DNA from 2 places in the Kocuria sp. MNB10 genome. Region 2 is predicted to be linked to the other one. Evidence: predicted binding sites of a transcription regulator. Region 2 holds the regulator's gene; the other holds the start of a gene.
What was found. The regulator HrcA, encoded in region 2, represses chaperone genes, less so after heat shock. The targets are predictions, from matches to a motif close to TTNGCACTCGNNNNNNNCGAGTGCNAA.
Positions count from the first base shown of each region.

Region 1 (16,053 bases), 1.2 Mb from region 2:
TTGAAACGGGAATTCGGGGATGCAGTGCACTGTGTGTTCGTGGAACCCACCCGCGCACCCTGCATGCTCCTGGGTGTGTACACGGGTCGTCATGACGGGATCTCGGTGGCGGAACTGGGGTTGGACACCCGCACGGTGGCGGACGGGCTCGCGGTGGGGCGGGCCTCAGGATTCGTGGGTCGAGCCGTGGAAGGGTTGCTCGCCGGTTACGTCACGTGCACGGATGAGGCGATGTTGTCCCAGGTCAGGAGCCTGTATGGCGCGGAGGGCATGGTGGTGGAGCCCTCGGCCGCCGCGGCCCTGGACGCCCTGCGGCGCGTCGCCCACGAGGGAGCGGGGGAGAACCCGATGAAGATCCCCGACGGGGCCACCCATCTGGCCTGGCTCACCGGTGGTGGCATGCTCCCGGATCACGTGCGGGCGGGATACCTCGCATGACGCTCCGACAACCGACGTTCCAGGGACCGACGCCCCCACCATCGATCCCTCAAGGACTGAAGTACGCAGACCTGGCAGGGAGGTGATGAGAGCCTCCTCATCAGAAGATGCACACAGTGCAATTACTGCCGTACGATGGATCACGTGTTGACCACGTTGCTGTCCGGATGCGCCGACGACCGTTCGGGTGAGCCTCGATCAGGGGAGCCCAAGGACAAGCGCGAAGCCATCCGGCTGCGCAATCGGCGGGCCATCATCGCGGCCGCGGGTGAACTGGCCACCGAGCTGGGCACCGACCGCGTGACCGTCAACGAGTTGGCCGCGCGGGCGGGGGTCTCCCGCCGGACCATCTTCAACCACTTCCCCTCGGCCCAGGACGCGGTGTTCGAGTACCTCTCGGAACTCGTGGCAGGGCTGATCGACGGGGTGCTGCGGGATCTCCCGGAGCCGACGACGCCGAAGGGTACGACAGCGGCGACGTCGGACGTTTTCCTGGGGGACGTCTACCGGCAGTTGATCGGATCGCTGCGCACCCACACCCTGATCGAGGAACTCCAACCGGTGTTCTCCGTGGACCTGCAGGACACCCCCGCGGCCTCGCTGTGGGGATTCAGGGTGACCCGCACCGCCGTGGACCGCTTGAACGAGGTGCTGCGCGAACGACTGCCGCAGCACTCGTCCTTCGAGACGCACTTGGTGGCCACCACGCTCATCAACTCGTTCGCTGAGTGCCTCGACGAATGGGTTGCGCGCACCGGGGGCGAGCTGGACGAGCGGGGTCGCCGGATCTGGGACGAACTGTTGACCACCGCGCTCGGCGTCCTGGGGCGGGGCTTCGATTCCTGATGCCGCGCACCGATCCGAAACCCTGACCAGCACCACCGGCGAGCCCCCGACGCCGGGGCCCGAGACCGCAGACCGGCGCCGCGGCGTCGTCGACAACCGCACAGCACCCATGGACCGATCAGCCGCCGCCCCGCGCGACGCACCCACCAGAGAACTTCCGATTCAGTAGGAGAATCCCGTGGCACGACTTCTGTACAGGCTGGGCAAGAGCGCAGCCTCCCACGCGTGGGCGGTGATCTTGGTATGGCTCGCGGTGCTTGCGTTGGCCGTGGGCGGGGTCGCCATGTCGGGTGTGAACCTGAGCAACGCCATCACGATCCCGGGCACCGAGACCCAGAACCTCGCGGACCGGCTCAAGGACGAACTCCCGGAGGCGAACCAGGGTACCGGGCGCGTCGTGTTCTTCACGGAGGACGGCTCCGAGTTCACGCAGGCCCAGAAGGACGGCATCGCCGAGGCCCTGAAGGCCACCGAGGACGTGGACCAGGTGGCCTCCACGAGCAACCCGTTCCAGACGCAGCAGCAGCTGGACGACGGTCGGCAGCAGTTGCGGGACGGCCGCCAGCAGCTCGAGCAGGGCGAGCAAGCACTCGCACAGCTGCGCCAGAATCTGCCGCCGGGCGTGAGCGAACAGCGCATCCTGCAGCAACGCGGGATCGACCCGCAGCAGATCGCCCAGCAGAAGGCCCAGCTCGAAGAGGGTGAACGGGCCACGGAACGCATGGGTGACTACCGCGTGGTCTCCCGGGACGGCAACTCCGCGATCAGCGTGGTGAGCTTCTCGGTGGACCAGACCTCCGTGGAATCGGACACCAAGAGCGCAGTGATGGACGCCATCAAGGACCACCCCGTGGACGGCGTGGACGCCGAGTTCTCCCAGGAGCTCGCGCAGGACATCTCTTCCCTGGTGGGTCCGGCGGAGATCGTGGGCGTGATCATCGCGGCCCTGGTGCTGCTGATCATGCTGCGCGCCGTGGTCCCTGCGGCGCTGCCCGTGCTGACCGCGCTGTTGGGCGTGGCCATCGCCACGAGCGCCACCCTCGCGTTCTCCGGCGTGATCGACATGATGTCCGTGACGCCCATGCTCGGCGTCATGCTGGGCCTGGCCGTGGGCATCGACTACTCCCTGTTCGTGCTCAACCGGCACCGGCAGCAGTTGCGACGAGGTATGCCCGTGCGGGAATCCATCGGGATGGCCGTGGGCACCTCCGGAACCGCCGTGTTCTTCGCGGCGCTGACCGTGATCGTGGCCCTAGTGGCTCTGAACGTCACGGCGATCCCGTTCCTGGGACTCATGGGCACCGTGGCCGGTGTGGCCGTGGCGATCGCCCTGCTGTTGACACTCACACTCACCCCTGCTCTGCTCTCCCTCGCCGGGCGGCGTGTGCTGCCCAGGAAGGTGCGGGACGCCGCGCCCCGCGAGGAGAACATCGACGAGCACGACGTCCCCCTGCACCTGCGCCACCCCTGGATCACCACCCTGGCGTGCGCGGCCGTGCTCATCGTGCTCGCGCTGCCGGCCCAGACCATGCGCCTGGGCCTGCCGGACGCGTCCACCGAACCCCAGGACAGCACCCAGTACCAGGCCTACCAGCGCATCGCGGACGACTTCGGTGCGGGTGAGAACGGACCCCTCGCCGTGGTCGTGGACCTCCCCGGGGGTCTCAACGATGCCGAGGCCACCGACAAGATGAACACGGTGGCGGACCGCTTGGCGCAGCAGGACGACGTGGCCAACGTGCTCCCCGGTGTGACCACGGACGACAACACCACCGGCGTGATCCAGGTGATCCCCTCCTCGGGACCCGCGGACGCCGCGACCGAGGAACTCGTCAACAACATCCGGGACCTCAACGGCGACCTCCAGGCCAACGAGGACGTCCACGTGGGTGTGGCCGGCACCACCGCGGCGAACATCGACGTCTCCCATTTGCTGGGCGAGAAACTGCCCCTCTACCTGGGCGTCGTGCTGATCATCTCGCTGTTGTTGCTGCTCATGGTCTTCCGCTCCATCCTGGTCCCGGTGATCGCCACGCTGGGCTTCCTGCTCTCCGTGCTCGCGGCCTTCGGTGCCGTGGTGGCCGTGTACCAGTGGGGTTGGGGTGGCGCCGTGTTCGGCGTGCACGATCCCGGGCCCATCCTCAGCTTCCTGCCCACGCTGATGATCGGCATCCTGTTCGGCCTGGCCATGGACTACCAGTTGTTCCTGGTCTCCGGGATGCGCGAGGCCTACGCCCATGGGCACCCCGCGCGCCAGGCCGTGGTCTACGGCTTCAAGGCGGGCCGCTCCGTGGTCACCGCCGCGGCGATCATCATGATCTCCGTGTTCGCGGGCTTCATCTTCGCGGACATGGCCATGATCCGGCCCATCGGCTTCGCACTCGCGATCGGCGTTCTCCTGGACGCGTTCGTGGTGCGCATGCTCCTGATCCCCGCGGTCATGCGTTTGCTGGGCGAGAAGGCCTGGTGGCTCCCGCGCTGGCTGGACAAGATCCTCCCGCACGTGGACGTCGAAGGTGAGTCCCTCGCCGTGCAGGGTGCCGGGCAGTCCGGCACGGTCTCCGCGGGCGACGCCGCCGTGTCCGCCCCCGTCACCGGTCGCCATCGCGCGGTGTCGGGGAAGCGCCGGGAAAAGTCCGGTCACGGGCAGCACGCCGCGACCGCCGCCGTGGCCACCGCGGGTGCGGCCGGTGCGGCCGGTGTTTCCGGTCGGACGACGTCGCACGGTCACCGTGCCGGGGCCGGCGAGCGGACCCACGGTCACGTCGGGAACCACCGCACCGCGGCCGATCACCGTGCCACCTACCACCGGGGATCCGAGCGCCGCTCGGCCGGGCAGCACCATGCCACCGGGACCCCTCTCGGTGCCGTGGCCGATGACGCCCAGCGCCGCGGTGAGCCCGAGGGCGCTGCCGAGAATGGGGGCTCCCGCGAAGACGCCGCAACGCCCGGAACCGCGGGGACCCAGCGGCGTCGCGGTCGGCACGCGGCGGCTTCCACGAGCACGTGCATTGCCGAGGACCGGGCCGCCAAGCCGGCCGCGGACGTGATCGTGCGCGCCGCGGACCCGGTGCTGCGCGCCACGAACCAGGCGTTGCGGGTGCTCCCGGACGTGCTGGATTCCGAGGAGAAGCTGCTCGAGTCCCTGGCCGTGCGCGGCGAGGAAGCGGCACCGCACAAGGCGATGCACAAGCGCGCGAGCTTCGAGAAGGTCATGGTGGCCGGGTACCCGGTCATCGTCGCGCGGCCCAAGGCAGCCATCACCCGGGCGGACGCCCCGGTGGTCGTGCATTGGCACGGCGGAGCGTACGTGAACCCCATGACCACGGTGCACTGGCGCTGGATCGACGCCCTGATGCAGCGCACCGGGGTCACCGTGGTGGTGCCGGGCTACGGGCTCGCCCCCGATCACACGGTGGACGAGGCGCTCGAACTCGCCGACGGCGTGTGGGACCTGGCCCGTTCGTTCGGCCCGCGCGTCTTCCTGTCGGGCGACTCCGCCGGCGGTGGTCTGGCGTTGGCCCAGGCCATGCGACTGCGGGACGCGGATGATCTCGGCGTGGCGGGTTTGATCCTCATGGCCCCGTGGGTGGACACCACGGTGACGAACCCCCAGATCGAGGCGTACCGGGACGCGGACCACATGCTCGGTACCGACGGCGCTCGGGCCGCCGCTCGTTGGTGGGCCGGCACACGGGACGTCACTGACCCCATGGTGAGCCCCGCGTTCGGCGACGTGCGCGGACTACCCCGCACGTTCGTGCTGCAGGGTGACCGGGACATGCTCTACCCGGACACCATGGAGTTCGTGGCCGAGCTGGTGCGAGCAAACGTCGACACCACCGCGGTGGTCTGCGAGGGCGGACCGCACGTGTACGCGCTCATGGTCTGGTCCTCCCGCGCGTCCGAGGACCTCGACCACGTGGTGCGGTGGATGAACCGCTGACCCCGTCGTGAACATGACTGTGCCCCGCAGGGTGACCTGCGGGGCACAGTCATGTCATGGGGCGGTGAGCCCCCGATTGAGCAGGCTTGTTCCGACCGGGTGGATTCGCCGGTCAGCGCCGGTGAAGGGCCGGTCCTGATCGGCCCTGTTCAGTCCTGCGACCCCTCGGAGTCCTTCTGCACGTTCTGCGAGCGGTCCTCGTCCGAGCCCTTGTCGTGCTCCAGGACCACGTTGTCGTGGTGTTCCTGGCCGGTGGCCACCTGGATCTTGCGCGGCTGGGACTTGGGGGACACGGGGATGGTCACGGTCAGCACGCCGTTGTCGTACGCGGCGGTGATGTTCTCCGTGTCGATGCCCTGGCCCAGGTTGAGCTGGCGGACGAACGAGTGGCTGCGGCGCTCGCGCACGATCCACTTGGTGTCCTTCTCCGCGGAGGGCAGACGACGCTGCGCACGGATGGTCAGCAGCTGACCGTCCACGTCCACGTCCACGCTCGTGGGATCGATGCCCGGCAGGTCCGCGGCAAGGTAATAGTTGGCGCCCTGACGGTAGAGGTCCATGGGCATCTGCTCCAGGCCGTTGCGGCCAGAGAGGACCTGGTTGGCAAAGTTCTGGACCTCGGAGAACGGGTCGAATGTAGCCATGACGATTACTCCTTCACTCTGCGGCACCCACGTGCTGTGCCCCGCGATCCGGTCGATTACCCGCGTGGAGCCATCACGTTTCTTGAGTCTTTGTGACTCAACAACGTCTAATGTAGCAGGCTGTCGACGGAAGTGCTAGTCATTGACGCACGAAAGCTGAGTGGCACTGACTCAAGCAGCGGGCGGGCCTGTTGCAGCGGCGTCGGCGGCGCGTAAGATCGAGTCACCAGTGACACCCGAACGCTTTGAGGAGGCCCCCGTGCCCAAGGCGAAGAAGAACGGCCACGCGCGTCAGGACGAGATCCCGTCCACGCTGCAACGCTCGGACGAGAACGCACAGGACACGTTCGCGCAGACCTACGACTCGGCGCAGGAGGAATACCACGACGACGCTCGGGCGGCGCGCACCGCGTGGTCGGCCGTCAAGCACACCCACGAGAAGGTCGGGGACCACTGGGAGCCCAAGGAGCACAACGGGCCCTCGGACGACAGCGCCGAGAAGGGCGGTCTGAACTCGGAGGACACCGCCGGCGGGGTGGACGCTAATGCCGGCAAGGAGCACCTGTACGAACTCGCCCAGGAACTGGACATCACGGGACGCTCGGACATGGCCAAGGACGAATTGGTCGAGGCGATCGACAAGGCCAACCGGAAGAAGACGCGCGAGGCCCGCGACTGAGGTTCACCGCTCGGCGGGCTCATACCCTGCGGGTTTGTGACTGCTGGCCTGCGATCGGTGGGTCTACAACTGGCGGGCCAGGAAGACCGAGGCCGTGGTGGCGTCGTGGAAGGAATCCACGGGCTCGTAGCCGCGCTTGCGGAACATCGCGATCCCCTCGGTCATCTCCTCGTTGAGGGAGACCACGGCCGTGGTGGCGCCGAAAGCGCGCACCTTGTTCTCGAGTGCCCGCACCAGGGTGCGCGCGTGGCCCTGTCCGCGGTGTTCCGGGGTGACCCAGATCCGGCGCAGTTCCACGCGGTCATCGTCGAGTTTGCGCACCGCGCCGCACGCGATGACCGAGCCCGTGACCAAATCCGTCATGAGGAAGAAATCCCCGTGCGGCGGAGTGACGTCCTCCGGGGCGGTGACCTCGGTGAGTTCGGGATCGAAACCGCCGTCGATCCGGTTGTTCAACTCGCTGAAGTACGCGCTCAGGGCGCGCAGCGTGTGCTCACTGGCGGCCTGACCTTCCACGATACGAACCGGTGCGGTGACGTTCATCCCACCATGGTGACACCTTGGTGTGCTGTTCACCAGCGCCCGTGTCAGGTAGCTTTCGTTCGTGACCGAGACCCGCCCCGGCCCCAAGCCGCGTATCTCCATCCTGGTTCCCACTCCGCTGCTGATCACGGAAATCACGGAACCGGCTGCGCATCGTAACCGTAGTTCCCACGAGTCGGACGTGCACATGCACCCCGGCGGGCAAGGGCTGTGGGTCGCCCGGATGGCCGGGTCGCTGGGGGTGGACGTGTCCGTGAGCGGGCCGTTCGGCGGGGAACTGGGCTCGCTGATCCGCACCATGCTGGACGGGTTGGGCATGCAGGTCAATGCTGTGCGCTACGGATACGGCAACGGTGGATACGTCTACGACCTGCGCGGTGAGGACCGGGAGACCGTGGCCCACATGCCGCCCCCGGAGCTCTCCCGCCATGAACTGGACGATCTCTACGGCACGGCGTTCGTGGACGCGCTCGCCTCGGACGTCCTCACGGTTACCGGGGCCGAACCCGGGGACGTGGTGCCGGCGTCGTTCTTCGGCCGCCTTATCCGGGACACGCGGGATGCCGGGACCACCGTGGTCGCGGACCTCAGCGGCAAGCCCGCACTGGCGGCCGTGGCGGCTAACGTGGACGTGCTCAAGATCAGCCACGAAGAGGTGCTCGATCTCGAGCTCGTCGCGGAGGACACCGCGGAGGCCCTGGTGAGCGCCGGACACATGCTGCTCGAACGCGGTGCGGGCGCCGTGGTGATCTCACGCGCCAAGGACCCCGCGCTGCTCGTGGAGAAGGATTCCGTGCGGGAGGTCTCCGCGCCGTCCATCACACCGCTGGACCACCGAGGGGCGGGGGACTCGATGACCGCGGGGATCTCGGTGGGTCTGGCGCGCGGTCTCGATCTCGTGGAGGCCGTGGCCCTCGGTGCATCAGCGGGAGCGCTGAACGTGGCGCGCCGCGGCCTGGGGACCGGCAACCGCACGACCATCGAGAAGTTCGCCCGCGAGATCACGGTGCGCACGCTGTCCTGACGTTCCGGGTGCTTGACCTGTGGCTCTCCGATTCGGTGCCACGACCCGGCTCCGGCTCGACGCGCCGAGCAGTTCGGTCTGACGCCCAGTGCACCCTGACCGGACGTGGTCGCGGGCAGTTCGGCCCGTGTGAAGCGTGACCGGGTTGGTCCTCCTGGGTGGCATGGCCCGAATACCGGGCTCTGGTCCGCGTGACGGGCGCGTGTCACCATGGTGCACATGCACATCCTGGTCACCAATGACGACGGCATCTCGTCCCCGGGGCTCGCGGTTTTGGTGCGCGCTGCATTGGATCGGGGGCACACGGTGAAGGTGGCCGCACCCGCCGAGGAGTACTCGGGTGCGAGTTCCTCCCTGTCTGGGGAGGAGATCGACGGCCGGATCGCGCTCGTCGCAGCCGCGCCGCCCGGGATGCCGCGCGACGTGGACTGCGTGGGCGTGAAGGCCGCACCCGCATTGATCGCGTTCCTGGCGTCCTATGGTGCGTTCGGCCAGCGGCCCGATCTCGTGCTCTCGGGGGTCAACCTGGGCGCGAACACGGGCAAGGCCACATTGCATTCCGGTACCGTGGGGGCGGTCCTGACGGCCGCGTCCCACGGGATCCCCGGCATCGCGGTGTCCATCACGTCCGGCGCGCCGCAGCACTGGGACACCGCGCACCTGGTCACCCGGTTCGCGCTCGAGCGATGGGAGACCCGTCCGTTCGACGAGTGGATCCTCAACATCAACGTCCCCGACGTCGCCCCCGAACGCCTCCGCGGACTCAAACCCGCGCGGTTGGCGGGCTTCGGCGCGGTGCAAGCGCAGATCGGCCGCGGGGACGAGAAGCACATCGCCGTCACCTACAGCGCCGAGACCGGCCCGGAGGAACCCGACAGCGACCACTACCTCCTCACCCACGGCTGGGCCACGGCCACCCTGCTGCGCGCCCCGGTGGACGACCCCCACCAGACCCTGCGCACCTTCGCCCCGGACGCTCTGGGCATCACCCCTCGCGATCCCTCCGCCGACGACGCCGCACCCGCCCCCCTCGACGACGTCACCGTGGACGCCGCCACGGTCATGCGCCGCACGTGACCCGGAGCCTCTGCTGTCGTGGCGTGGAACAGAGTGAAACGGCGATACCCCAGTGACCCGCCCCGGGAATGCCCGCCCATGTGACCCTCACAAACCTTTGGGCACGCGGAAACCACTATCGAAACGCTGGGCACGCGGAAGCCAGTATTCGGGCGGTTAAGTGGCTTTGGAGTGCCTGAAAATCCGCGGTGGGTCTCTACGTGCCTCAAACTTTGCCGGTGGCCTCCGCGTGCCTCACGACTCGCAGCCGGAGACACACGCCCCGCTGGACGCGGCACGCAGCGCCGGGAGAGCGTGCAACCGAGCCAGGGGAGCGAGGTCCGTGACGTCCTCCGCACCCGCGAGGGGCTGCCACCGCAGTTCCACGATCTCCGCTGCAGGCACGGGGGTGTCGGTGAGCGGCACGGTGCTCACGAACACGTGACTGTGCAGCGCGTGACCGGGTTCGTTCGCGGCATCCGAGTGCCATTCCCCCACGGGGCGCAACTGCTCCGGGGTCAGCGAGATCCCCAGTTCCTCCCGGACCTCGCGGATCCCGGTCTCCAGCGGTGTCTCGTCCCCCTCTGGCTTGCCCCCGGGGAACATGAACATCCCGGTCGAACGCTTGCGCACGGTCAGGACCGCCCCGTCCGAGGCGCGCCGCAGCACCACGCCGGTCACCTTGATCACGGGACGTGAGGGGGTCCTGTCGGCGCTGGTGAGGGGACTGGCATCATGGGAATCCGGCACGCCCCCACTATAAGGAGCCACGATGACGAACCCCCTGCACGATCTGTCCGTACCCGTGGTGCAGGCGCCCATGGCGGGTGGCCCCTCGACCCCCGCGCTCGCCGTGGCCGTGGCGGAAGCGGGCGGACTGGGGATGCTGGCCGCGGGTTACAAATCCGCGAGTGTCATGGCGGAGGAGATCCGTGAGGTCGCCGCACGCACGGACCACTTCGGGGTCAACCTCTTCGTCCCCGAACGGGACCCCTCCGATCCGGAGCAGCTCAAGGCGTACGCGCGAGCCCTCGCCCCCGTGGCCGCCGACCTGGACGTCCCCGCACCGCAGCCGGGCCCGTTCACGGATGACGACTACCCGGCCAAGCTGGATCACCTCGTGGCCAACCCCGTGCCCCTCGTCTCGCTCACGTTCGGACTGCCGGGAGCGGCCGACGTCGCGCGGTTGCGTGAGGCGGGCAGCGTCGTCGTCCTCAATGCCACGGACGCGCGGGAAGTCGAGGCCGCGGTGGAACTCGCACCGGACGCGATCGTGGTGCAGGGCCGCGAAGCGGGCGGACACCGGGCCACACACGGCCAGGCCACGACCCCGGAGGACATCAGCACCGCGGAACTGCTCGACCAGGCGCGTGAGTTGAGCGAGATCCCGTTGATCGCCGCGGGCGGGATCGCGAGTCGCGAGGACGCCGCGGACCTGCTCGGCCGCGGAGCCGTAGCGGTGCAAGTGGGCACCCTGTTCCTCACCGCGCGGGAAGCGGGGACCAAACCCGCCCACCGGGAGGCCCTGCTGAACGGCGGGGGCAGGGACACCGTGGTCACCCGGGCGTTCTCGGGCCGCTGGGCCCGCGCCCTGCGTAATGGGTTCACCGACCGACTCGGATCTGCGCAGGTGAGTGGCTACCCGCAGGTGCATTACATGACGGCGCCGCTGCGGGCCGCGTCCGCGGGCGACGCCGAGGGGCTGAACCTGTGGGCGGGCACCGGTTTCGGCGCGTGCCGGGACACGAGCGCGGCGGAGATCGTGGAACTCTTCCGGGGGCTGTGACCCACTGCCGCGGGGCGGTACCTGAAGGCTAGCGTGGGAAGGACAGCACACCCGCCCACCCCGGATCGACCGCGCTCGGTACGTCCAGGGCGCGTGAGCATCCGGGTGGCGCACCGCCCACCCATGGAGAGCCCATGCCCACTCGGAAGATCGTGGCCGCCCCGGCCAAGTCCGCGATGTTCCTGGTCCTGACCATCGAGGAGGGATCGGAGGCGGAGGTCGCGGACATCCTCACGGGAGTCTCGGACCTCACCAAGGCGGTCTCGTTCCGCGTCCCCACGAGTGACCTGTTGTGCGCGGTCGGTATCGGCTCCGATGCGTGGGACCGGCTCTACGATGCGCCCCGCCCCAAGGACCTGCACCCGTTCCCGGAGATCGTGGGTCCTGTGCACGCGGCCGTGTCCACCCCGGGGGACCTGCTGATCCACTTGCGCGCGGTCTCCCAGGACATGTGCTTCGAGCTGGCCAAGCACCTCATGAAGCGCCTGGGCCCGCACATGGACGTGGTGGACGAGGTGCAGGGCTTCACATTCTTCCAGGAACGCGATCTGCTGGGTTTCGTGGACGGCACCGCGAACCCGGAGGACGAGGACGCGTTCACGGTCGCGGTCGTGGGTGACCAGGACCCGACCTGCCGCGGCGGCAGCTACGTGCACGTGCAGAAGTACCTCCACGACATGGGCGCGTGGGAGGCACTGTCCGTCACGGAGCAGAAGCTGGTGATCGGGCGAACCAAGCTCGAGGACATCGAGCTCTCGGACGAGGACAAGCCCGCCAACTCGCACGTGGCCCTCAACGACCTCGACGACGTGGACGGCCAGGCCTGCGAGATCATACGTGACAACGTGCCGTTCGGTCGCGTGGGCACCGAGGAGTTCGGCACGTACTTCATCAGCTACCCCGCGGATCCGGGCGTCGCGGAGACCATGCTCGAGAACATGTTCCTGGGCGATCCCCCCGGGCACGGACGACCGCATCCTGGACTTCTCCACCGCGGTCACGGGTCCCTGTTCTTTGCGCCGCCGCGCTCGTTTCTGGAGGACCCGACCACGGTGCCCCCGCGCGACGGCGCCCCGGACGCGGACCCCGCGGGCGCCGAGTTCTCGGCCCTGGGAACAGGACACGTGAGCGACCTGGCCGCGGACATCCAGGGCAACGCGCCCGCGAGCGACAACGACCCGGTGACCGCACCGCAGGACGTTCGCGAGTCCCCGGACGCCGTGGCCCGCGCCAAGACCGAACTGCGCCTGGGCCTGGACGCCGCGATCGGCTACTCGTCCCACACCGCGGAGACCGTGGACCTCTACTTCCGGGAGACCCTCACGTTCCGGGTCAACACGTCCGAGGCGAGCGTGGTCATCACCCGCTGAGCCCGGCCCGGGCCTCGTCACGGCCCCCGGGAGTAACCCCCGGGGGCAGGGTCAGTTCTTGCGCAGGAACTTCCCGAAGAACTCGGTGAGTTCGTCGGTCGCGTCGAGCGGCAGGACTGCGGCCACGTAGTGATCCGGGCGGACCACCACGACGGCGCCGTCGCGGCTGATCGTGCGCACGTCGAAGACGTCCTCGCCGGGGATCGCGGCGTAGACGCGCTCCCAGTAGTTCAGCTCGAACGGGCCCACCTGCGGCTTGAACGCGCGCGGCACCTTGGTGATGTCGACGTCCGTGTAGGGCTGCTGGTAGGTGACGTCCACGTCGAAGAGGGTGGCATCGCCGTCGTCATCACGGCGCAGTGCCACGAGCGGGGATGAGGGATCGTTCTGCCACCACTCGGCGAACGCGGTGGTGGGGGAATCCGCCCCGGCCACGGAGCTGTCCGCGAAGACGTGGATGCGCCAGCGCCCGTCCGCGGTGGCCTCGTGACCCTGGTGCACGACCATGGAATCGCACACGCGCTGGACGCGGGCGGACTTGAAGCGCTTACCCACCGGGTAGCCCTCGGCGAAGTCCTGGTGGTCGGTACCCGCCGTGATCAGGGACGGCTGGTACTCGGTCATGAACCCGGCCGGGAATTCCGCGGTCTTCACGTAGAAGTCCTCGAGGTACGTGGGATCCGGCAGCTTGTCCTGGGGGGTGGCCATGAGGGTGGACCACTCACGGTCGAAGTCGATCAGGTTCTTGGCGATCACCTGACGTTCCTCGGAGTAGGTGTCCAGCAGCGACTCGTCCGCGCGCCCGGAGAGCACCGTCCCGAGCTTCCAGCCCAGGTTCCAGCCGTCCTGCATGGACACGTTCATGCCCTGGCCGGCCTTGGCGGAGTGGGTGTGACACGCGTCCCCGGCGATGAACACGCGGGGCACGCGGGTGCCGCGGTCCTCGGTGTCGACGTCGTCGAAGTGGTCCGTGAGGCGGTGGCCCACCTCGTACACGGAGGACCAGGCCACGGACTTCACGTCCACGCTGTAGGGGTTGAGGATCTTGTTCGCGCGGCGGATGATCTCCTCCACCGGGGTCTTGCGGATCTCGTGGTTGTCGTCCTCCGGGACCTCGCCCAGATCCACGTACATGCGGAACAGCAGCCCGCCCTCGCGCGGGATCAACAGGATGGAACCGTTCACGGAGTTGATCGCGCACTTGGTGCGGATGTCCGGGAAATCGGTGTTGGCGAGCACGTCCATGACGCCCCACGCGTGGTGGGCACCCTGGCCGCTGAGCGTGCGACCGATCGCCTTGCGCACGCGGGAGGACGCGCCGTCGCACCCGAAGACGTACTTGGCGCGCACCGTGCGCTCCTCGCCCTCGCGCTCACCGGCGGCGTAGCGCACGGTCACGGCCACGGGGTACTCCTGGTCCTGGTCGATCTCCAGGTTCACGAACTCGATGCCGTAGTTGGGGGTGATCCGGGCCGGGCCGCGTTCGGCCGAGCGCAGGAAGTAGTCCAGCACGCGGGCCTGGTTCACGATCAGGTGCGGGAACTCGGACACGCCGTGGGGGTCATCCGCGGGGCGGCCGGTGCGCACGATGTTCTGCGGGTTGGTGGGGTCCGGGTTCCAGAAGCACATCTCGCGCAGGTGGTAGGCCTCCTGTGTGATCTCCTCCGCGAAACCGAAGGCCTGGAAGGTCTCCACGCTGCGGGCCTGGATACCGTCCGCCTGGCCGATCTCCAACCGGTCCGGACGGCGCTCGATCATGCGCGTGTTGACGTCCGGGTACTGGGACAGCTGTGCCGCCGCGATCACACCCGCCGGTCCCGTGCCCACGATCAGCACGTCCATGGTGTCGGTCAGGTCCTCGGGACGGTCCACGCCGTAGCCGCGGGGCTCCTCGATCCGGGGATCCTCGGAGACGTATCCGTTCTGGTGAAATAACATGCCTTCTCCTGGTTTGTGCGGTGATCTCGCAGGGCGTTCCCGCAAGGTCCGGGATCCGGGTCCGAGTCGCGGACGTGCCGCGGGGCGGCGTCCGTGCTGTGCGGTTCCACCGGTGAGATCCGTACGGCGGGTGCGGGCCACGTTGCCCGCCCCGGGGTGGTTCGGTGGCGTCGAAAGAGTGTGTCACGGATCATATACGATCTGTGTTCTGGGTAACCATTCCAGCCCCATGGTCCTCCCGGGTGCACGGGAATACGGAAACGAGGGGCCGTGCGAGGAACGCCCCGAGGGGCGGAAGAGGAAGCTCAGCCCCACTGTGGCGAAGGCCACAAGAGTGGCCACCTGGGGGTCTATGGGCTCGAAGGATAAGTGGTTGAACACGAGTCCCGCGGCGGAGGCTAAGAGGAAGAAGGCGTACCACTCGATACGGGTACCGATGATGGTTCCGGCCACGACCTTGCGCTGCTCACGACGCCGCGTGGCACTTCTGGCCGTTGTTTCGTGGGTGATGGGATCGTGGGTCGCCATGTGTGACTCCTCCGTCCGGCGAGTCTGGTTCTCTGGGGTGGGTGCGCCGCCCGGGTGTCCCAGGGGGAGGTGATGTGATCCGCGCCACTTGCCCAGAATATATAGATAATATACGATTTCAAATAATATTCTGACGAGGAGGCAGTGGCCGTGGCCGTGACCGAGAACCCCCAGAACGCTCAGCAGGCTTCATCCGGAGCCCCTGGACAGCCGGTTCCCGTGGATCCGGGCAAGATCATCGCGGTGCACGTGGCCTACGAGTCCCGTGCGGCGCAGCGCGGTCGCAAGCCCGCCGTCCCGTCCTACTTCCTCAAGCCCGCGAGCTCGCTGGGTGGTTCGGGCGCCGCGGTGGAACGCCCCGCCGGCACCGAGCTGCTCGCGTTCGAGGGCGAGATCGCCCTGGTGATCGGGACGCCCGCGAAGAACGTCTCCCTTGAGGACGCGTGGTCCCACGTGGCCTCCGTGACCGCCGCCAACGACTGGGGTCTCTACGACCTGCGCGCCGCGGACAAGGGCTCGAACCTGCGCAACAAGGGACGTGACGGCTACACGTCGCTGGGCCCCTCCCTGATCGACGCCCGCGAGATCTCCCCGGAGCAGTTGCGCGTGCGCACGTGGCGCAACGGTGAGCTGGTCCAGGAGGACACCACTGCGGCGGAAAACATGATCTTCCCGCTCGCCCAGTTCGTGGCGGACCTCTCCCAGCACCTGACCCTCGAGGAGGGGGACGTGATCCTCACGGGCACCCCCGCCGGTTCCTCGGTCGCACAGCCCGGGGACGTCGTGGAGATCGAGGTGGACGCGCCGGAGGTGGCGGGAGCGCCGTCGTCGGGCCGCCTGATCAGCCACGTGACCGAGGGTGACGAGAGCTTCGACGAGGGGCTGGGCGCCATGCCCGCCGTGGACGACAAGCAGCGCGAGGAGGCGTGGGGTTCCCGCGAGGCCGCGGGGTTGCGGGACTCCGACGCCGCGCTGCCCGAGGCGCTGCGTGCCAAGCTCGAGAAGGCGCCCACGGCCGGGCTGTCCGCGGAGCTGCGCAAGCGCGGACTTAACAACGTGGTGATCGAGGGCGTGTACCCGCAGACGCCCGGCACCACGATGGTCGGCACGGCCAGGACCCTGCGCTTCGTGCCCAACCGCGAGGATCTCTTCACATCCCACGGCGGCGGGTACAACGTCCAGAAGCAGGTCTTCGACGCCGTGGGCCCGGGTGAGGTGATCGTGATCGAGGCCCGCGGGGCGGCAGGTTCCGGCA
Region 1 covers NZ_CM133411.1:1,120,883-1,136,935, reverse strand. The annotation lists gene ACW9PK_RS05050 (D-serine ammonia-lyase) at 1-438, shown strand, start outside; gene ACW9PK_RS05045 (TetR/AcrR family transcriptional regulator) at 583-1,284, shown strand; gene ACW9PK_RS05040 (MMPL family transporter) at 1,463-5,230, shown strand; gene ACW9PK_RS05035 (Hsp20/alpha crystallin family protein) at 5,380-5,874, opposite strand; gene ACW9PK_RS05030 (ChaB family protein) at 6,134-6,553, shown strand; gene ACW9PK_RS05025 (GNAT family N-acetyltransferase) at 6,617-7,096, opposite strand; gene ACW9PK_RS05020 (1-phosphofructokinase family hexose kinase) at 7,158-8,120, shown strand; gene surE (5'/3'-nucleotidase SurE) at 8,340-9,197, shown strand; gene ACW9PK_RS05010 (NUDIX hydrolase) at 9,432-9,866, opposite strand; gene ACW9PK_RS05005 (NAD(P)H-dependent flavin oxidoreductase) at 9,949-10,962, shown strand; gene ACW9PK_RS05000 (Dyp-type peroxidase) at 11,097-12,332, shown strand; gene ACW9PK_RS04995 (FAD-binding monooxygenase) at 12,384-14,270, opposite strand; gene ACW9PK_RS04990 (hypothetical protein) at 14,454-14,798, opposite strand; gene ACW9PK_RS04985 (fumarylacetoacetate hydrolase family protein) at 14,955-16,053, shown strand, end outside.
Region 1: ACW9PK_RS05035 (Hsp20/alpha crystallin family protein) is a predicted target of HrcA. The motif match lies at 5,987-6,013, and genes of this name have one in related genera.

Region 2 (16,053 bases):
ACGCCCACCCTTCTGCCCGCCTGGGAGCTCGCGCTCATGCTCGAGCAGGCCCGGGAGAGCTTCGGGCTGGCCCCGGACGCCGAGGTCACCGTGGAAGCCAACCCCGACTCGGTGAGCGAGGAGACGTTCGACGTGCTCGCCGCGGCCGGGGTTACCCGGGTGTCCTTCGGGATGCAGTCCGCGGTGCCCCACGTGCTGCGCGTGCTGGAACGCACGCACACGCCGGCGAACGTCCCGCGCGCCGTCGGCTGGGCCAAGGACCGCGGACTGGGCGCGAGCGTGGACCTGATCTACGGTACACCGGAGGAGAGCGTGGCCGACTGGCGCACCTCGTTGGAGGCCGCGCTGGCCATGGACCCCGACCACGTCTCCGCGTACTCCCTGATCATCGAGGACGGCACCAAGCTGGCCGCCCAGATCCGCCGCGGTGAGGTGCCGGACCTGGATCCGGACGACCAGGCGGAGAAGTACACGCTCGCGGACGCGCTGCTGCGCGAGGCCGGGTTCGAGTGGTACGAGGTGTCCAACTGGTCCCGCGCGGCCCACGGGCGCAGCGCGGTGCAGAACCGCAGCGTGCACAACCTCGCGTACTGGCGCAATCAGGACTGGTGGGGGATCGGCCCGGGGGCGCACTCACACAGTGACGGCGTGCGCTGGTGGAACCTCAAGCACCCGTTGCCGTACACGGCCGCCGTGCGCCGGGGTGACTCACCGGCCGTGGGCCGCGAGACCTTGGGTGGCGAGACGCAGTACGTGGAACACGTGATGCTCGGGATCAGGATCCGTGAGGGACTCCCGCTCGAGGGGCTGCGCCCGGAGGGGCGGCACGCGGTGGCCGGATTGATCGCCGACGGCTGGCTGGACGGCGCCGCCGCCCTCCGCGGGTCCGCGGTCCTCACGGACGCGGGGCGTCTGATGGCCGACGCCGTGACGCGCCGCTTGCTCGACTGGTGACCGTGTCAGGAGTTGCGGGCCGCGAACTTGTCGTAGAGGTGGGTGTTGAACCGGTACTGGTGCGGTTCGCCGCGGTTGACCTTCACGCCCGCGCGCACGGAGGTGATGGCCAGGAACAGCCAGGTCACGGCGGCGATGACCGAGAAGAGCCATCCGATGAACGGGATGAGTGAGAGCACGATGCCCGCGAGGATCACCAGGGTGGGCAGCATGGTGTAGTTGGCGGCTTCCCGGGATTCCTGAGCGGTGAAGGGACCGCGGTCCTTGAACACCCGGTGGATCATGTAGCTGGGCAGTACGCCCACCACGCCACCCAGGTGGGCGAGGGTGGCCCACTGCCGGTCCTGGGACACGTCCAGGGGTTGCGCCACGGGGGCCACGGACTCGAACGGAGTCTCGGCGGAGCGAGTGGAGGGGGAGGGAGCAGCGTCAGTCACGAGCGGGTGTGCCTTTCACGGGCGGTAGCCATCCGGGTCGGAGGACGCCGGTGCTCCCATCCTACGGTCGTTCCCGCGTGGCTCGCGCCGGACGACGACGCCAGGCGTCACCCACGCTGGTGGTCACCGCTAACGCGGGTCACCGAAGCCGTAGACCACCGGCTGCGAGCGCCGTCGACGTCGTGGGTCACCGCAGGTCAGGCGCAGCCCGGGTCAGGAATCGGCGGCGTCCGGGGCGGTGAGGAAGTCGATGAGCTCCTCCACGCGGCCCAGCAGGGCCGGTTCGAGGTCTGCGTACGTGTTCACTCGTGCAAGGATCGCCTGCCACGCCCGCCCCACGTCCTGGGGTGTGCGGTGCGGCAGGCCCAGCGCGCGTGCCATCCCGGTCTTCCAATCCACCCCGCGCGGGATCACGGGCCACTCCCGGATCCCCAGGGCGCTGGGCTTCACGGCCTGCCAGATGTCCACGTAGGGGTGTCCGAGGATGAGCACGTTGTCCCGGGCACCCGGGACCGCGAGCGCCTCCTGGGCGATCCTGGACTCCTTGGAGCCCGCGACCAGGTGGTCCACGAGGATCCCGAGCCGGCGCTGCGGGCCGGGGTGGAACTCGGCGATGGCTGAGGGGAGGTCGTCGATCCCGTGCAGGGGTTCCACCACGGTGCCCTCGACCGCGAGGTCGTGGCCCCACACCTTGGCCACGAGCTCGGCGTCGTGGTACCCCTCGACCCACACACGCGACTCCTTGGCCACGGACGCGCGCAGGTTCTCGACCTCGACCGACCCCGAACGCGTGATCCGGGGCTTGGCCGGGGCGCTGCGGGTCTCGGGCGGGCCCAGCCGCACGGGTTCGCCGTCCAGGAGGAAGCCCGGGCCCAGGGGGAAGGACTTCACGCGCCCGTGCCGGTCCTCCAGACCCACCACGCGCATCCCGCCGATGGTCTCCACGCCCACGACGGCGCCCACCCACCCGGTCTCCACGTCCTCGAGCACCATGTCCCGGGCCACGGGGACGTCCCGGGAGACGGGACCGGTGCGGGCGACGTCGGGACTGCCTAGGTCCCGGGGACCCCAGGACCAGCCGGATGCGTTCACGGGCGACTCCTCCACGTCGTGCCGCGGCGCGAGCGCGCCGCCGGGCAGGCGAATCAGCCGCGAGCGTATCAAAATCGGCCCCTGACCCACGGGCCCCGGACGGCCAGGATTAGCACTGTGAACTCTTGAGTGCCAGAATTGCCAGCAACGGGAGGTGAGACACATGGAGCATCCGCGCCGAGCGCAGATCCTGCGCGCCATCGTGGAGGACTACGTCCATTCGCGTGAACCCGTGGGGTCCAAGGCGCTCGTGGAACGCCACCGCCTACCCGTCTCCTCCGCCACGGTGCGCAACGACATGGCCGCCCTCGAGGAGGACGGGCTGATCGTGGCCCCGCACACGAGCTCGGGGCGGATCCCCACGGACCGAGGTTACCGCGAGTTCGTCAACCAGATCGCAGCTCTGGAGCCCCTCACCTCCGCCCAGCGCCGCGCGATCCAGGTGTTCATGGACGGCGCCCAGGACCTGGACGACATCATGGAGCGCACCGTGCGCCTGCTCGCCCAGCTCACCCACCAGGTGGCCGTGATCCAGTATCCCGTGCGCACCGGGATCACCGTGCGCCACGTGGAACTCGTGGACGTGGGAGACGCCCGCGTACTCGTGATCCTGATCCCCACCACCGGACGCGTGGCCCAACGCACCGTGGAACTGCCCGTCACCCTGACCGAGGCCCAGCTGCTGGAGCTGCGCGCCCACGTGCTCGCACGCCTGCTCGGCAGGCCCGTGGAAGACGTCCCCGACGCCGCCGTGACCCTGCCCCCGGCCCTGCCCGAGGAACTGCGCGACGCCGGGACCGCGGTGACCGGGGCGCTCGCGGTGCTCGCAGCGGTGTCGGACGAACACCGCCTGGTGATGGCCGGGACCGCGAACCTCGCGCGCTTCAGCGGGGACTTCCCGCAGAGCATCTCCCCGGTGCTCGAGGCGCTTGAGGAACAAGTGGCCATGCTGCGATTGTTGTCCGAGATGCAGCAGGACGAACGCGGGGTCGCGGTGCGCATCGGCTCCGACCACAGCGACGACCCCCTGGCGGAGGCGTCCGTGGTGGCCACGGGTTACGGTCCGCACGCCGCGTCCAAGGTGGGAGTCGTGGGGCCCACACGCATGGACTACCCCACGACCATGGCCTCCGTGCGCGCGGTGGCCCGCTACCTGTCCAAGAACCTGGGGGCTGAGCGCACGTGAGCGCCGCCCGCCCCGCTCGACCGTAGAACCGACGAAAGAAGAAACGACGACATCGTGAGCGATCACTACGAAACCCTCGGCGTGAGCCGGGACGCCAGCGCCGAAGAGATCAAGCGCGCCTACCGCAAGAAGGCCCGCAAACTTCACCCGGACGTGAACCCCTCACCCGAGGCCGCCGAGGAGTTCAAGCGCGTCTCCCACGCCAATGACGTCCTCTCCGACCCGGACAAACGCCGTGTCTACGACGCCACAGGCAACGAGAACGGCACGGACACCGGCTTCGGCGGGGGCTTCCCCGGAACGGGCTTCGGCTTCTCCGACATCTTCGAGACGTTCTTCCAGGGCGCGGGAGCCGGTGGCCAGCGCGGCCCCCAGTCCCGCACCCGCCAGGGCCAGGACGCCCTGATCAACGTGCGGATCTCCCTCAAGGACGCCGTGTTCGGCATGGAGAAGGACATCACGGTGGACACCGCCGTCGTGTGCCCCACGTGCCAGGGCACGTGCTGCCAGCCCGGCACGAGCCCCGTGACGTGTACCATGTGCCGCGGCTCCGGCCACATGCAGTACCAGCGCCAGTCCATCCTGGGCATGGTCACCACCCAGGCCCCGTGCTCCCAGTGCAACGGCTTCGGCACCGTGATCGAGAGCCCGTGCCACGAGTGCTACGGCGAGGGCCGCGTGCGCGACCGCCGCCCCCTGACCGTGAAGATCCCCGCCGGCATCCAGTCCGGCAACCGCATCCGCCTGGGCGGCCAGGGTGAGGCCGGCACCGCCGGCGGACCCAACGGCGACCTCTTCGTGGAACTGAAGGTGGACCCCGATCCCACCTTCCTCCGCGAGGGCGACGATCTCCACGCCCGCCTGCGTATCCCCATGACCGCCGCCGCGCTCGGCACCACCGTGAGCCTCGAGACGTTCGACGGCGCTCGCACGGTGGACGTCGATCCCGGTACCCAGTCCGGTGCGACCGTCACGCTCGACGACCTGGGTGTCACCCACCTGCGGGGCAAGGGCCGCGGGGACCTCAAGGTGCACTTCGAGGTGGAGACCCCCAAGGACCTCTCCTCCGAACAGCGCGAACTGCTCGAGCGACTCGCCGAGCTGCGCGGTGAGGAAGCGGCGGACGGCACGACCGTGAACACCAACCACTCCGGTGGGTTCTTCTCCCGGTTGCGGGACCGGTTCAACGACCTGTGACCAACCCCGTCTTCCACGTCCCCGCCGGGGACCTCTTCCGGGCGCACCCGGGGGAGGTCCTGGACGTCGTGGGTCCCGAGGCCAAGCACGCGGTGACCGTGCGGCGCCTGCGCGCGGGGGAGGCCCTGGACCTCGTGGACGGGCACGGCACCCGTGCGGTGTGCACGTTCGACTCCGGGGCCAAGGACCGGATGAGCGTGACCGTCCACGAGATCCACCACGACGCCGCGCAGCAGCCGGAGTTCACGCTGGTGCAGGCACTCGCCAAGGGGGACCGGGACCTGCAGGCCGCGGAGGCCGCCACGGAACTCGGGGTCTCCCGGGTGATCCCGTGGCAGGCGGAGCGCAGCATCGTGCGCGTCCACGCGGACCGCGCGGCCAAACTCATGGCCAAGTGGGACTCCACCCTGGCCGCGGCGGCCAAGCAGTCGCGGCGCGCCCGCTGGCCCGAACGCGGTGACTGGGTGGACACCGCGGGTCTGGCCCGGCTGATCGCTGCGGAACCCCAGATGCTGTGGCTCGTGCTGCATGAATCGGCGAGCCCACGTTGGTCCACCCCGGACGTGACCCGGTGGGGTGATCGGTCCCGGATCGCGGTGATCGTGGGCCCGGAGGGAGGGATCGGTGACGGAGAGCTCGAGGCGTTGTGCGCCGCCGGTGCTCAGCCGATGCGCCTGGGAACCACTGTCATGCGATCGTCCACCGCGGGACCCGCGGCACTGGCCGCGCTGCACGCGGTGCTCGGGCTCTGGGACTGACCCGGGACCCAACGGGGAGGGCTCAGTCCCCGGCGCGCACTGTGATCGCGTGATCGTCGGACACGGTGGTGCCGGAATCGTCCGTGCCGCTCACGCGCACGGTGTACGTCCCGGGGTCGAGCGTGACACTCGTGCGTAGTTCCGTGCCCGTGGTCGGATCCGAGCCGGGGGAAGCGGGTGCGATGTTCCCACTGTGCACGACGCGGTCGTCCTCGAGCACCTCCCAGAGGGCGTCACGCACCGAGGGCAGCACGCGGGCGAAGACCGTCACGGGGCTCTTGGGTTCCGCCCCGGTCTGGGGGTCGACGAGCCACACGGGCGCGGCCAGTGCGGGGTCACGCGTGAGCGGGGCATGAAGTTCCACGGCTCCGAAGGCCTTGTACCCGCTCTGCCCGTTCACGAGGACCCGCACCTCCTTGGCCGTGGACGAGTCCAACAGCCCGGCGGTCACAGCCGCCGCGGAGACCGTGTACACCATTTGCTGCAGTGCGACCCGCGCGTCCTGCGGGGAGAGTTGGGAGGCGAACGCGGCGGCGGGCAGGTCCACGGTGATGGTTCCGTCCGGGGACACGGAGGTGCCCACGGTGTCCACGGCGGACCACAGGGACCGGTAGTCCGGGTCCGCGGGGGTGGCCGAGGTGACCATGAGCGCCGCCTGGGCCACGGGGTCGGTCGTGTCCTGGGAGGTCGGGGTGCGGAACTCGCGGAACAGGTAGCGCGATTGGTCCCCGGTGCCCACCCAGTACACGGGGGCCTGTTCGGTGGCCACGCCTTCCATCGCGGTGTCCGTGTTCATGGGCGCGGAGGCGATCCCGGGGGCGGCTTCGGAGTTGTGGTCCGGTCGGTCGGCGGCGGTCCCGCACGAGGCCACGACCGCGGCGAGCGACACGGCGAGCGCCCCCGTCGCGGCGCGCCGAAGTCCGCCGGGCGCGGTGGCACGACGACGCTGCGGCTCGGTCGTTCCTGCGGGATTTTTCACGGCTACACAACTTACCCACCGGGAGCCACGGGCGCTAACGTCGCACGTGGATCCGGGCGGACCGTTATGGGATTGCAACCTGCGGCGCGCGAGCCCGTCGGTCCCGGCGGGTCCAGGTCCGCGCGCACCGGTAGGCTGGACCCGATGAGCGAACCAACCGAAGGGACCGAGGCACTGAGCACTCCGCCCACCGAACGAACCCGCGTCACCGTGCACGTACCGGATCGGGAGACCGCCGTCCGGACCTTGGGTCACGGGGACGCGACCTTGCGTCTGCTCGAGCAGCAGTTCCCGGCCGTGCGGATGACCGTGCGGGACCTGGACGTGGCCCTCGAGGGGCCCGTGATCGACACCCGCCTGGCCGCCTCCCTGCTCGAGGAACTTCTCACGATGGCGCTGCGCGGCACCGAGATCACCGAACGCACGGTGCTGCGCGTGGCCCGCATGATGCGTGACGCCCAGGACCTGCGCCCGTCGAGCGCGCTGTCCACGAGCATCCTCTCCACCCGGGGCAAGACCATCCGGCCCAAGACCGTGAACCAGAAGACCTACGTGGACGCGATCGACGAGCACACCGTGGTCTTCGGGATCGGGCCCGCCGGTACCGGCAAGACGTACCTGGCCATGGCCAAGGCCGTGCGCGCCCTGCAGGCCAAGGAGGTCAACCGGATCATTCTCACGCGTCCCGCGGTGGAGGCCGGCGAGCGACTGGGCTTCCTCCCAGGTTCGCTCAACGACAAGATCGACCCCTACCTGCGTCCCCTCTACGACGCCCTGCACGACATGATGGACCCCGAGTCCATTCCGCGGCTCATGGAGGCCGGGACCATCGAGGTTGCCCCGCTGGCCTACATGCGCGGGCGCACCCTCAACGACGCCTTCGTGATCCTCGACGAGGCCCAGAACACCACCCCGGAACAAATGAAGATGTTCCTCACCCGTCTAGGCTTCGGCTCACGGATCGTGGTTACCGGTGACGTGACCCAGGTGGACCTGCCCGGGACCACCAAGTCCGGACTGCGCCAAGTCCAACACGTGCTCGGGAAGATCGACGACATCGCGTTCTGCGAACTGACCTCCGCGGACGTGGTGCGCCACGAACTCGTGGGCGAGATCGTGGCCGCCTACGACCAGTTCGACACCACCAACCGCCACCGCGTGGAACGAGCCCGCCGCAAGGACGAACGCCGAGCGGCGTCGTCCGAGCGCACCGAGGGAGACACCCCGTGAGCGTGGCCTTCGACCTGCCCTGGGACACCCCCGCCGAACAGGCCGAGCTGCCCACCGCCTACCGCGCCGTGGACACCGACCAGCTCGAGGCCCTCGTGGACCTCGCCTTCACCCGCTGGCACCTGCACCCCGACACCGAGGTCAGCATCGCCGTGGTGGACGAGACCCGCATGGCCGAACTGCACGAACAGTGGCTGGACCTGCCCGGTGCCACCGACGTCATGTCCTTCCCCATGGACGAACTGCGCGAGGGCACCCCCGACGACCCTAGCCTGGGCGTGCTCGGGGACGTCGTACTGTGCCCACCCGTGGCCGAACGCCAGGCCGCGGCCGCCGGCCACAGCACCCAGGACGAACTGTGCCTGCTCACCACCCACTCCCTGCTGCACCTGCTGGGCCACGACCACGCCCACGAGGACGAACGCGCCCGCATGTTCACCGCCCAGCGCTCGCTGCTCGAGGAGTTCCTGGGCCGGGACGCGCCCGTGGAGACCATGACGTGAGGCGCCGCACCGCCTCCGACCCCCGCACCGACTGAACGACCGAGGACCCGCGATGACCCAGCCCACTGAACAGCCCGCTGACTTCCGCGCCGGTTTCGCCGTGTTCGTGGGCCGGCCCAACGTGGGCAAGTCCACGCTGACCAATGCGCTCGTGGGGCGCAAGGTCGCGATCACGTCCAACCGTCCGCAGACCACGCGGCACACCATCCGCGGGATCGTGCACCGCACCGACGGTCAGTTGATCCTCGTGGACACCCCCGGCCTGCACCGTCCGCGCACGCTGCTCGGTCAGCGGCTCAACGACGTCGTGGCCCAGACCCTGGGTGAGGTGGACGTGATCGGGTTCTGCGTGCCCGCGGACCAGAAGGTGGGCCCGGGGGACCGGTACATCGCCCAGCAGGTCGTCGCCGCCGTCGGGCGCACCCCCGTGGTCGCGATCGTGACCAAGGCGGACCTCGTCCCCCAGCAGCGCCTCGCCGAACAGCTCGTGGCCGTGAGCGAGCTCGGGCGCGAGGTCGTCACCGAGGAGCGCGCCCAGCGCGACGCACGACGACGACGTCGCGACGCGGCGCCGTCCGCCAAGGGCACCGGCGGTCGCCCGGCCGCGCAGCGCACCGAGGACACGCCGGCCGGATGGGCCCACGTGATCCCCGTGAGCGCGGCGGACGGCTTCCAGATGGACGAGATCGCCGAGCTGCTCGTGTCGCTGATGCCCGTCTCCCCGCCCCTGTACCCGGAAGGGGACCTCACCGACGAGCCGGAGGTCACCATGATGGGCGAACTCATCCGCGAGGCTGCGCTCGAGGGCGTGCGGGACGAACTGCCCCACTCGCTCGCCGTGGTCGTGGACGAGGTCTCCGAACGTGAAGGCCGCTCACCCGACAACCCCATGCTGGACGTCCACGCGAGCCTGTACGTGGAACGGGACTCCCAGAAGGCCATCGTGATCGGCAAGCGCGGTGCGCGACTGCGCGAGATCGGAACGCGCGCCCGAGCCCAGATCGAGTCTCTACTGGGCACCCGGATCTACCTGGACCTGCACGTCAAGGTCGCCAAGGAATGGCAACGGGACCCCCGACAGCTGTCCAAGCTCGGGTTCTGAGCGGATACACACCACACGTCAACCCGGTGCCGTAGCCTGACCTACCAGTCAGGGCCGCACGCCCCGCCCGATCCGAGACCCCAGGAGACGTCACCGGTGGATCCCAGCTCAGCACCACGCCGGAGCCGCCGGAGTTCGCGTACGAGCGCGCCGTGGAGTACGCACCCCGCCCGCCGCACGGATCGCGACGGCGAGGCGTACGACCTGCGCCAGACCGGACGTCATCACCGCGCCCATGTCCACCGCTCCTCGGTACGCAGGATCGCCGTGATCCTGGCCGTGTTCGGGCTACTGGCCGTACTCGGCATCGGCGGGATCGCCGCGCTGCGCCTGACCGGCAACCTCACCTCGAGCCCCCTGAACCTCTCCGACGGTGCCGAGAACGTGGACGACGGCCCCCTGGACATCCTCGTCATGGGCTCGGACACTCGCCACGGCCAGGGCAACAGCGAATACGGCAGCGAGGACGACGCCGAGGGCCGCACCGACGTCATGATGCTCGTGCACGTGACCGAGAACCGCGACGCCGTCACCGTGGTCTCCTTTCCCCGGGACCTCATGGTCAGGATCCCGCAGTGCACGGACCCCAAGAGCGGCACCGTGTACCCGGCCACGACCGGGATGCTCAACAGTGCGGTGGAACACGGCGGCCCTGGGTGCACCGTGGCCGCGATCAACCGACTCACCGGCGTGAACATCGACCACTTCATGCTCGCCGACTTCAACGCCGTCAAGGAACTCTCCAGCGCCGTGGGCGGCGTGCAGGTATGCGTCAACGAACCGGTGGATGACCCCAAGTCCGGGCTGCGCCTGCCCGCCGGGATCTCCTCCGTGGAGGGCGAACAGGCACTCGCGTTCCTGCGTTCCCGCGCGGCGTTCGGCAACGGTGGGGACGAGGCCCGCATCCGCTCGCAGCAGTCGTTCCTGGCGTCCCTCACGCGCAAGATCCAGGCGGACGGGACGCTCACCAACCTCCCGCAGCTCTACCACATCGCCGAGGTGATGACCCAAAACCTGCACGTGGACCAGGGGTTGACCTCCATCCCCACCCTCGTGGGCATGGCCGGTGCGCTCAACGGCATCGATCCCGGCCGGATCGCGTTCGTGACCGCGCCGTCCGAGCCCTACCCGCAGGACCCCAACCGGTTGCAGCTGGAAGAGAAGCCCGCCGAGCGGCTCTTCGAGACCCTGCGTCGGGACGTCTCCGTCACGGAGGCCCGCGACGCGCCGGCGGCGTCCCCCGGGCCCTCCCACGCGATGGGGGAGACCGCTACCCCCGTGCCGAGTGCCACGCACCCCACCGAGCCGGCGGCATCGCCCACCGCGACCGGCCCCGCCGTGGACCCGTCGCTCGTGCCGATCACGGTGAGCAACCGCACGGACGCCGGGGGCCGGGACCACCAGCTCGTGAGCGTGCTCGAACGCGCCGGCTACGACCAGGCGCGCACCGCGTCCTCCGGCACGCAGCTCGCGGCCACGCAGATGTTCTACAACCCCAACTGGGCGCTGGCCGCGGACGACGTCGCCGCTGTCCTGAACGTCTCACCGAGCCAACTCGTGGCGAGCTACGACGTGCCCGGGATCGAGGTCGCGGTGGGCCAGGACTTCCGTAGCGGTGACACGATGGACCGCAACGCCGCCCTGCCCGAGGACCTGCAGGGCCAGACCGCGGAGCAGTTCACGTGCCAGGAGACCGCGGCGGGGTAACGATCCGGTGTGCCGGTGACCTAGTGGTACGTTGGATCACATGCGGCAAGGGATGACGCTACTCCTGCTTACGTGCCGCAGCGGGGCCTGAACCGATCCTCACGGCCGACCACCCGCTGCGGAGTTCCGTGGTGCCGGCCCACAAGCTTCTGATCGAAAGGCCCCCTTCCCATGAAGAATTTGCAGCGTCCCTCCGGAATGCCCGTCCACAAGTACACCCCGTACCACCAGAACTTCCCGTTTGACATGTCCGACCGCACGTGGCCGGACAAGGTGGCCACCACGGCCCCGCGCTGGTGCGCCGTGGACCTGCGGGACGGAAACCAGGCGTTGATCGACCCCATGGACTCCGAGCGCAAACTGAAGATGTTCCAGTTGCTGGTGAAGATGGGCTACAAAGAGATCGAGGTGGGCTTCCCGTCCGCCTCGCAGACTGATTTCGACTTCGTGCGCACCCTGGTCGAGGACGACCTGATCCCGGAGGACGTCTCCATCCAGGTGCTCACGCAGTCCCGCGAGCACCTGATCGAGCGCACGTACGAGGCAATCGAGGGCGCACCGCACGCGATCGTACACCTGTACAACTCCACGTCCACCCTGCAGCGACGCGTGGTCTTCGACCGCGACATGGACGGCATCGTGGACATCGCCCTGACCGGTGCCAGGTTGTGCCGCAAGTACGAGGAACAGCTCAAGCACACCGACGTCACGTACGAGTACTCCCCGGAGTCCTACACGGGCACCGAGCTCGAGTTCGCCGCGCGGATCTGCAACGAGGTCGCCGAGACCTTCGAGGTGGGTGACGGTCGCAAGATGATCATCAACCTGCCCGCGACCGTGGAGATGGCCACTCCCAACATCTACGCGGACTCGATCGAGTGGATGGGCCGGCACCTGTACCACCGCGACGACATCATCCTGTCGCTGCACCCCCACAACGACCGCGGGACCGGTGTGGCCGCCGCCGAGCTGGGCTACCTGGCCGGGGCGGACCGGATCGAGGGGTGCCTGTTCGGCAATGGCGAGCGCACCGGCAACGTGGACCTGGTGACCCTGGGGTTGAACCTGTTGACCCAGGGCGTGGACCCGCAGATCGACTTCTCGGACATCGAGGAGATCCGCCGCACGGTGGAGTACTGCAACCAGTTGCCCGTGCCCGAGCGCAGCCCGTACGGCGGTGACCTGGTCTTCACCGCGTTCTCCGGTTCGCACCAGGACGCGATCAAGAAGGGCTTCGAGGCCATGCAGCGGGACTCGCAGGAGCGGGGCGTGGACATCGATGACATGGAATGGGCCGTCCCGTACCTGCCGGTCGACCCCAAGGACGTGGGCCGCAGCTACGAGGCCGTGATCCGCGTGAACTCCCAGTCCGGCAAGGGTGGCGTGGCCTATCTGCTCAAGAGCGAGTACGGCATCGACCTGCCCCGCCGGGCCCAGATCGAGTTCTCCGGGGTCGTGCAGAAGTACACCGAAACCTCGGGGTCGGAGGTCACCGCGCAGCAATTGTGGAAGATCTTCACCGACGAGTACCTGCCCGCCAAGGACGGCGGCGGCGAGCTGTGGGGTCACTACCGCATCACGTCCATCTCCACCCATGCCGAGGACGAGGGCAACACGGTCCTGGAGATCGGCCTGGACGTGGGCGGCGAGCACCACGAGCGCACCGCGCACGGCACCGGGCCCATCGACGCGCTGATTCAGCTGTTCAACGCGGAGGGCGTGGACGTGCGCCTGCTGGACTACACCGAGCACACGCTGTCCGCGTCCGCGAACGCGCAGGCCGCGAGCTACGTGGAGCTCGCCGTGGGTGACCGCGTGCTGTGGGGTGCGGGGATGGACAACAACACCACGCGAGCGTCCCTGAAGGCCGTGATCTCCGCGGTCAACCGCGCCGTGCGTGACGCGCAGTTGGCCCAGCAGGACTGAGCGCGCTCCTTCCCTTCTCCGACGACTCCGCTGCGGGCACCCGGGTGCGCCGCAGCGGAGTCGTGTCCGGGGTAGGTGGCACAATGACCCGATGGCCCGTTCAACCTTCGCATCGCGTAGCTATCGGGACGACGCCGTGGTGCTGCGCACCTACGACCTCGGTGAAGCGGACCGGATCGTGATCCTGCTGACGGCCGAGAACGGCCAGGTCCGGGCGGTGGCCAAGGGGGTGCGGCGCACCAAGTCGCGGTTCGGTGCGCGCCTGGAACCCTTCCACGTGGCCCAGGTGCAGCTCGTGCACGGACGGAACCTGGACATCGTGTCGCAGGCCATCGGCAAACGGGCATACGGGCAGAGCATCGTGGCCGACTACGAAAAATACACCGCCGCGGCGGCCATGGTCGAGACCGCGGAGAAACTCACCGCGGACGACTACGACACCGCAGTCCAGCACTACCAGTTGCTCGTGGGAGCGCTGTCCGCCCTCGCGCGTGGTCTGCACGAACCGGGGCGCATCCTGGACTCTTACCTGCTACGCGCCGTCGCCCTGGCCGGTTGGACGCCCAGTTTCGTGGACTGCGCACGGTGCGGGGCTCCCGGGCCCCATCGCTCGTTCTCCGCGGCCCTCGGCGGTGCGGTGTGTCCTCAGTGCCGTCCGCCGGGATCCGCCGCGCCCAGTGCGGCCACGTTCGTGCTGCTGGACGGGCTGCTGCGCGGGGACTGGTCCACGATCGACGCCGCCGACACCAAGACCGCGCGCGCAGCTGCCGGGTTCGTGGCGGCGTACATCCAATGGCACATGGAGCGCACGGTGCGTTCCCTGGCCCTCGTGGATCGAGGGGACGGCTGAGGCGGGGAGTGCCCGCTACTCGGTGGGAAGTTCTAGGGTGGGGGAGGACCACCCCGTCGCTTCTCGAAAGGATCCCCGCATGAGCCGCTTCGCCCCGCCGCCGCCCCATCCCAGCGGTGCCACGGTGCCCGCCCTGGATCGCGATGCCATTCCCCGACATCTGGCCCTCGTGATGGACGGCAACGGCCGCTGGGCCAACGACCGCGGACTGCCGCGTACCGAGGGGCATCGGGAGGGTGAGCGAGCCCTCATGGAGGTCGTCGCGGGAGCCATCGACCTGGGGATCCCGTACGTGTCCGCGTACGCGTTCTCCACGGAGAACTGGAAACGGTCCCCGGCCGAGGTCGCGTTCCTCATGAACTTCACGGGGGACGTGATGTCCCGCCAGCTGCCCACGTTCAAGGAATGGGGGATCAAGGTGCGGTGGGCAGGGCGGCGCCCCCGCCTGTGGAAGTCCGTGATCAACCGACTGGAGACCGCGGAGCGCGAGACCCAGGACAACGATGTCATCACGCTGACCATGTGCGTGAACTACGGCGGTCGCGCGGAGATCGCCGACGCCGCGGTCGCGATGGCTCGGGACGTCCAGGAGGGGCGGCTCACGCCCGGGTCGATTACCGAGGACATGGTCCAGCGGTACCTGGATGAGCCCCAGTTACCGGACGTGGACCTGTTCCTGCGGTCCTCGGGAGAACAGCGGCTGTCCAATTTCATGCTGTGGCAGTCCGCATACGCGGAAATGATGTTCCTGGATATCCTGTGGCCGGACATGGACCGCCGTGTGCTGTGGCGTGCGGTAGAGGATTACGCTCACCGCAACCGACGATACGGGGGAGCGATGGATCAGACGGCCCCGGCCACGGGGGAGTAACCGCCGAATTGGGTCCTCAGTATTTAGAGTTTCAACTGAATATTGATACTTATAATTCGAGTTTAGATTGAGACTGTATCTAACCTGAACTCGTCTTCCCGTCGTATCAGCGCCCACTTGGCATACCCGCCGGTGATGCGCCCGAGGTGGTCCGGGAGCGGGCACCCCGTGTGAAAAACTGGCCCCATGCGCGTGTACCCCGCTTTCTTCAATCTCGTTTTCTCCTGGATGGACCCGGAACTCGCCCACACCGTGGGGTTCGCGGGGATCAAGCTGGCCCGCCGTGTGGGCCTGGGGCGGGTGCTGCACCGCCTTACCCGCCCGGATCCGGGCAACGAGGTCCATGTCATGGGGCTCACCTTCCCGTCCCCATTCGGTCTGGCCGCGGGTTTCGACAAGGGCGCTACCGGTACCCACGCGTTAACGAACCTCGGCTTCGGCCACGTGGAGATCGGCACGGTCACGGGCCAGGGTCAGCCGGGCAATCCCCGTCCGCGGCTGTTCCGCCTGGTCGAGGACCGCGCCGTGATCAATCGTATGGGCTTCAACAACGACGGCGCGGAGGCCGTGGCCCCGCGAGTGGCCTCGGCACTGCAGAGCCTCGCCCAGGACGCCGCCCGTACGCATCGTGCGCGCCCCGTGGTGGGCGTCAACATCGGCAAGACCAAGGCCGTGGGTCTCGAGGACGCCACGGACGACTACGTGCGCAGCACCCGCGTGCTCGCCCCGTATGCGGACTACCTCGTGGTCAACGTTTCCTCCCCGAACACCCCCGGACTACGCCAACTCCAGGAGCTCGACGCGCTGCGACCGCTGTTGCGAGCCGTGCGGGAGGAAGCGGACCGGGTCACGTCGTGGCACGTGCCGCTGCTCGTCAAGATCGCCCCGGACCTCGCGGACCAGGACGTCCTCGCGGTCGCGGACCTGGCCCGGGACCTGGGGCTGGACGGCATCGTCGCGACAAACACCACGATCGCCCGCGAGGGGCTCGGTCTGCGCAGCGACGCACAGGACGTGATCGCGTGTGGAGCCGGCGGACTCTCGGGGGCGCCCCTGCGGCGTCGTTCCCTCGAGGTGCTCAAGCTGCTGCGAGGTCACGTGGGGGAGGACCTCGTGCTCATCTCCGTGGGAGGCGCCACGAGCGCCCGGGACGTGATCGAGCGACTGGACGCCGGTGCTTCCCTGGTGCAGGGCTACACTGCGTTCCTGTACGAGGGGCCGTTCTGGGCGGCGCGGATCAATCGCGGCCTGCGCCGTGCCG
Region 2 covers NZ_CM133411.1:2,830,753-2,846,805, reverse strand. The annotation lists gene hemW (radical SAM family heme chaperone HemW) at 1-954, shown strand, start outside; gene ACW9PK_RS12945 (DUF4870 domain-containing protein) at 960-1,391, opposite strand; gene ACW9PK_RS12940 (DUF3097 family protein) at 1,605-2,483, opposite strand; gene hrcA (heat-inducible transcriptional repressor HrcA) at 2,647-3,669, shown strand; gene dnaJ (molecular chaperone DnaJ) at 3,724-4,866, shown strand; gene ACW9PK_RS12925 (16S rRNA (uracil(1498)-N(3))-methyltransferase) at 4,863-5,624, shown strand; gene ACW9PK_RS12920 (GerMN domain-containing protein) at 5,647-6,603, opposite strand; gene ACW9PK_RS12915 (PhoH family protein) at 6,748-7,833, shown strand; gene ybeY (rRNA maturation RNase YbeY) at 7,881-8,336, shown strand; gene ACW9PK_RS12905 (GTPase Era) at 8,389-9,438, shown strand; gene ACW9PK_RS12900 (LCP family protein) at 9,535-11,145, shown strand; gene leuA (2-isopropylmalate synthase) at 11,317-13,071, shown strand; gene recO (DNA repair protein RecO) at 13,163-13,921, shown strand; gene ACW9PK_RS12885 (isoprenyl transferase) at 14,001-14,792, shown strand; gene ACW9PK_RS12880 (quinone-dependent dihydroorotate dehydrogenase) at 14,979-16,053, shown strand, end outside.